2 linked regions of the Geothrix sp. 21YS21S-2 genome follow. The protein of the gene in region 1 interacts with the protein of each later gene in a pairwise test. Links are inferred from orthologs where the notes say so. Each region holds a gene or a part of one and is shown in the gene's direction. Other genes may lie near its edges.

What was found. Proteins that work in one complex are often made in the same cells at the same time.
Region 2: the proteins of malE (region 1) and groL interact in binary tests that used the Escherichia coli proteins (3 or more experiments, as listed by UniProt). The link is inferred for Geothrix sp. 21YS21S-2 from one-to-one orthologs.

What each region holds. Positions count from the first base shown.
Region 1 is NZ_CP132910.1:1,917,403-1,920,301, reverse strand. Bases 22-2,848 are described here. They hold malE (maltose/maltodextrin ABC transporter substrate-binding protein MalE), read left to right. Parts: upstream 22-748; coding sequence 749-1,948; downstream 1,949-2,848. Other genes in these bases: malF (maltose ABC transporter permease MalF), read left to right, coding at 2,007-2,848; RAH40_RS08660 (ABC transporter ATP-binding protein), read left to right, coding at 22-710. Also shown: more of RAH40_RS08660, read left to right, coding at 1-21; more of malF, read left to right, coding at 2,849-2,899. UniProt on the Escherichia coli protein: Part of the ABC transporter complex MalEFGK involved in maltose/maltodextrin import. Binds maltose and higher maltodextrins such as maltotriose.
Region 2 is NZ_CP132910.1:573,363-576,315, forward strand. What follows is about bases 70-2,950. They hold groL (chaperonin GroEL), read left to right. Parts: upstream 70-631; coding sequence 632-2,269; downstream 2,270-2,950. Other genes in these bases: RAH40_RS02600 (zinc ribbon domain-containing protein), read right to left, coding at 70-93; groES (co-chaperone GroES), read left to right, coding at 310-597; RAH40_RS02615 (hypothetical protein), read left to right, coding at 2,480-2,950. Also shown: more of RAH40_RS02600, read right to left, coding at 1-69; more of RAH40_RS02615, read left to right, coding at 2,951-2,953.

The sequences.
Region 1 (2,899 bases):
GCAAGCCCAAGGCCCTCTCCGGCGGCCAGCGCCAGCGCGTGGCCATCGGCAGGGCCATCGTCCGCAAGCCGGACGTCTTCCTCTTCGACGAGCCGCTTTCCAACCTGGACGCCGCGCTGCGGGTGCAGATGCGGGTGGAGCTCAGCAGGCTCCACCACGAGCTGAAGACCACCATGGTCTACGTCACCCACGACCAGGTGGAGGCCATGACGCTGGCCAACCGCATCGTGGTGATGAACAAGGGCCTCATCGAGCAGGTGGGCACGCCCCTGGAGCTCTACCACAAGCCCGCCAACCTCTTCGTGGCCGGTTTCATCGGCTCGCCCAAGATGAACTTCCTCCCCTGCACCCTGGTGTCGGCCCAGGAGGGCTCCACCCTGGTGAGCCTCACGGACGGCACCTCCATCCGCGTGCAGGCGAAGTCCCATGGCCTGGCGCCGGGCTCGCCGCTGACCCTGGGGATCCGCCCGGAGCACCTCCTGGCCTCCAAGCAGGGCGTGGAGGGCGCCGCGCCGGCCCACATCCAGCTGGCCGAACACCTGGGGGACATCACCTACCTCTACGTGGTCGCCCCGAGCTGCCCCGAGACCCTCACCGTGAAGTCCGATCCCGACAATCCCCTCACCACGGGCGACAGCGCGTTCCTGACGTTCCCCGCGGAGCACTGCTACCTGTTCGACGCATCCGGCAAGGTCCTTCCGAAGGACTGAGCCCCCTCCATCCACATCCCATCACCAAGGAGAATCCCGTGAGCACGCACTCGAAAATCGCCAGGCTGGCCACCGCGGCCGCGCTGGTCGTGGCCGGCGGCATCAGCGCGCTGACCGCCGCGGCCCCCAAGGGCCCCCTGACCATCTGGATCAACGGCGACAAGGGGTACAAGGGCCTGCAGAAGGTGGGCGACGACTTCACCAAGAAGACCGGCATCAAGGTCGTCGTCGAGCACCCCGAGGACGCCCCGGGCAAGTTCCAGCAGGCCTCCAGCGAAGGCAAGGGCCCCGACATCTGGATCTGGGCCCACGACCGCGTCGGCGAGTGGATGGCGGGCGGCCTCCTCACCGAAGTGCGCCCCAACAAGAAGTTCAAGGACGGCGTGGTGCCCATGGCGTGGGAAGCCTTCACCATCCAGGGCAAGACCTGGGGCTACCCCCTCTCCATCGAGGCCGTGGGCCTCATCTACAACAAGGCCCTGGTGCCCGAGCCCCCCAAGACCTGGGACGAGGTGTTCGCCATCGAGAAGAAGCTCAAGCCCCAGGGCAAGCACGCCATCCTCTGGGACTACAACAACACCTACTTCACCTTCCCCATGCTGCAGGCCTGGGGCGGCTACGCCTTCAAGCGCCGTCCCGACGGCACCTATGACGCGCGCGACACGGGCGTGAACAACGCCGGGGCCGTCAAGGGCGCCGCCATCCTGGACAGGCTGATCAAGGAGGACGTCATGCCTCCCGAGGCGGGCTACGCCGAGATGGAGACCGCCATGGCCGAAGGCAAGATCGGCATGATGATCAGCGGCGCCTGGGCCTGGGACAACGTGGCCAAGGCCAAGATCAACTACGGCGTCGCCAAGCTCCCCGCCGTGGACGGCAAGCCCTCCCGGCCCATGGTCGGCATCACCGGCGCCATGATCCCCAAGGCCAGCAAGAACCCCGCCATCGCCAAGGAGTTCATCGAGAACTGGATGCTCGTCCCCGCCGGCCTCAAGAAGATCAACGCCGACGTGGCCCTGGGCGCCCCCGCCAACCTGGAGTTCTTCAACCAGATCAAGGGTGATCCCCGCGTCCAGGCCACCATGGCCAGCGCCAAGGACGGCGTCATCATGCCCAACAACCCCGAGATGGGCCGCTTCTGGGCCGCCATGCTCAGCGCCCTGGGCAGCATGACCGACGGCCGCCGGAGCCCCAAGGAAGCCATGGACGCCGCCGCCAAGCGGATCCTCGCCAAGTAGGCTCATCCCAGGGCGGGGGGCCGCAAGGCCTCCCGCCCGTTTCCGCGGACACGACGAAATGACCCTCCCACCCGCCATCCGACGCAACCTGGGCCGAGCCTTCCTGGCCCTGCTTGTCGTCGCCGCGCTGTTCCTCGTCACCGTCATCTACGCGACGGGCGAGGCGCTCCTGGCCGGCACCTTCCTGGTCATCATCGCCCTCGCCGCCTGGATCTACCTCTCGAAGAAGACCTATGCATACCGGTACCTGTTCCCCGGCATCGCGGCGGCCATCATCTTCGTGGTCTTCCCGGTCATCTACACCATCTTCATCGGCTTCTCCAACTACAGCTCCAAGAACCTCCTCGAGTTCCCCCGGGCCACCCAGTACCTGCTGGACCAGACCTACGCGGGCGAGAGCAACACCTTCGGCTTCTCCCTGTTTCCCGACGGCGCGAAGTTCCGCGCCCGCCTCGAGGACTCCGAGGGCGGGGCCGTCTACTTCACGCCCGCCTTCGCCATGCCCGGCGACGCGCCGGTGGAAGTCAAGGCCGGACCCGAGGCGGAGGCCGGCTTCACCCCGGGCGACCCGGTGGAGCTGGGCGACATCATCGCCAACGAGGACAACCTCAAGAAGCTCACCGTGACGATGCCCAACGGCGCCAGGCTCGGCATGACCGGGCTCAGCGAATTCGCGGCGATGAAGCGCCTCTACACGCCCAAGGGGGACGGCAGCCTCCTGAACAACCAGGACGGCACCGTCATCAGGCCCAACGTCCGCACCGGCTTCTACGAGACGCCGGCCGGGGAGCAGGTGCTCCCCGGGTTCCAGGTGAAGATCGGCTGGGACAACTACAAGCGCATCTTCCTGGAGCCCAAGTACCGCGAGCCCTTCATCCGGATCTTCATCTGGACCGTGATCTTCGCCGGGCTCTCGGTGCTCTTCTCCTTCTCCCTGGGCATGGTGCTCGC
Region 2 (2,953 bases), 1.3 Mb from region 1 along the record:
CAGGTCGGGCGGGAATGCGCTCAGGTCCCTTTGGATGACGTGCAGATTGTCATGCACGGTCTGGAGTTCGATCAGGAGGGAAAGCTGACTCATTCCTCTAGCCTACCCCCAAGCGGACCGTGGAGGCGGGGCAATCTCCTCCAAAGATCGAAATAAAATGATTAATAAAATGTGAGCCAATTAGGCTCAAGCATGGAATGCCCCCCTTGACATCCATTTGGGGGCGGGCTAGATTAGCACTCGCTGATAGTAAGTGCTAACAGCCACCCCGGGGGACGCTCCCGGGTCCCTTTTCACACGGAGGCCATCATGGCAATCAAGCCCCTATACGATCGTGTCCTGCTCAAGCGCAGCGAGCCTGCCGAAACGGTCAAGGGAGGGATCATCATCCCCGACACCGCCAAGGAGAAGCCCATGGAAGCCGAGGTCGTGGCGGTGGGCGACGGCAAGTTCGCCGAGGACGGCAAGCGCATCCCCATGTCCGTCAAGGCCGGCAACAAGGTCCTGATCGGCAAGTACACCGGCACCGAAGTGAAGATCGAAGGCATCGACCACGTCATCGTTCGCGAAGACGAGATCCTCGCCATCGTCGGCTAGAAACGAATTCCGGAAACCCTTCAGGAGATAAACAATGTCCGCCAAATCCATCATCTACGCCGAAGAAGCCCGCCAGGCCATCCTGCGCGGGGTCAACAAGCTCGCCGACGCCGTGCAGGTCACCCTCGGCCCCAAAGGCCGCAACGTCCTGATCGAGAAGAAGTTCGGTTCCCCCCTCATGACCAAGGACGGCGTCACCGTCGCCAAGGAGATCGAGCTCAAGGACAAGCACGAGAACATGGGCGCCCAGCTGGTCCGTGAAGTGGCCTCCAAGACCTCCGACATCGCCGGCGACGGCACCACCACCGCCACCGTGCTGGCCCGCGCCATCTACAAGGAAGGCATCAAGGCCGTCGTGAGCGGCGCCAACACCATGGAGATCAAGAAGGGCATCGATCTCGCCGTGGATTGCGTCGTCGCCGCCATCGACGAGATCAAGAAGCCCGTCGAGGGCAACGCCATCGCCCAGGTGGGCGCCATTTCCGCCAACGGCGACCAGGAGATCGGCAAGATCATCGCCGACGCCATGGCCAAGGTCGGCAAGGACGGCGTCATCACCGTGGAAGAGGCCAAGGGCCGCGACACCGAGCTCACCGTCGTCGAGGGCATGCAGTTCGACCGCGGCTACCTCAGCCCCTACTTCGTCACCAACCCCGACCAGATGAAGGTCGAGCTGGAGAGCCCCCTCGTCCTGATCTACGAGAAGAAGATCTCCAACATGCGCGACCTCCTGCCCCTCCTGGAGCAGGTCGTCAACAGCCGCCGCCCCCTGCTGATCATCGCCGAGGACGTGGACGGCGAGGCCCTGGCCACCCTGGTGGTCAACAAGATCCGCGGCACCCTCAACATCGCCGCCGTCAAGGCCCCCGGCTTCGGGGACCGCCGCAAGGCCATGCTCGAGGACATCGCCATCCTCACCGGCGGCAAGGCCGTCACCGAGGATCTCGGCCTCAAGCTCGAGAACCTGAAGATCGAGGATCTCGGCACCGCCAAGAAGATCGTCATCGACAAGGAGAACACCACCATCATCGAGGGCGCCGGCGAGCCCAGCGCCATCCAGGGCCGCGTCAAGCAGATCCGCTCGCAGGTGGAGATCTCCACCAGCGACTACGACAAGGAGAAGCTGCAGGAGCGCCTGGCCAAGCTCGTGGGCGGCGTCGCCGTCATCAAGGTGGGCGCGGCTTCCGAAACCGAGATGAAGGAGAAGAAGGCCCGCGTCGAGGACGCCATGCACGCCACCAAGGCCGCCGTCGAGGACGGCATCGTGGCCGGCGGCGGCGTCGCGCTGCTCCGCTCCCTGGTCAAGCTCGCCACCCTGAAGCTCACCGGCGACCAGGCCACGGGCGTGGAGATCGTCAAGAAGTCCCTGGAGGAGCCCCTCCGCCAGATCGCCAACAACGCCGGCGTGGAAGGCAGCGTCATCGTCAACCGCGTCAAGGAGGAGAAGGGCAACTTCGGCTTCAACGCCGCCACCGGCGAGTTCGGCGACATGGTGGCCTTCGGCGTCATCGACCCCGCCAAGGTGACCAAGAGCGCCCTGCGCAACGCCGCCTCCGTGGCGTCCATGATGCTCACCACCGAAGCCATCGTCTGCGACCTGCCCGAGGACAAGAAGAATCCTCCCATGGGCGGCCCCGGCGGCATGGGCGGCGGCATGGAAGACATGTACTAGCCACGGCCTTAAGGGCAAAAGGGGAAGGGGCCTTTCGGGGCCCCTTTCTTTTTGCCGGGGAGCGAACCTGTCCGCCCTTGCGCGCATCCTCTCGGCATGGCGTTAGGCCGTCCTTATCCCTGTCCACCCCCGTCCATCCCCGGCAAAACCAAACGAAAAATTAGCCGGGAAAGAGGATGAAAAAAGGTTTCCCTGTCCCCAAGGTGGAGCGTGCGAATTTCAAGATCCTGGATCCTTCCTTCCCTGCTGATCGGAGCGGGCGCCGTCGCGGGTGCGCAGGACACGCTGGCCAGCGGTGCGAGCCTCGCCAAGGGGCAGTCTCTCACCTCCCGCAACGGGGCGTATCGCCTGGACGTGCGGGACGACGGCAAGGTGGCGGTGTACCGCCTGGCTCCGGCCGCGGTCCTGCAGTGGGAGTCGCCCGGGGAGGGCTTCGAGGGCGCGGGCGCCCTAACGATGCGGGAGGACGGCAATCTGGTGCTCACGGACGCCGACGGCGCCACCCGTTGGCACACCGCTACGGCGGGGCCCCTTGCACGCCTGGTTCTGGAGGACGATGGCGCCCTTTGCGTCCGGAGCGGCACCGGCAGCCTCTGGATGGCCGGCGCCGTGACGGTGCGGATCGTCCTGCCCTTGGCTGAGCTGCGCAAGGCCATCCAGGATGAGGACGCCGTCCGGGGGACC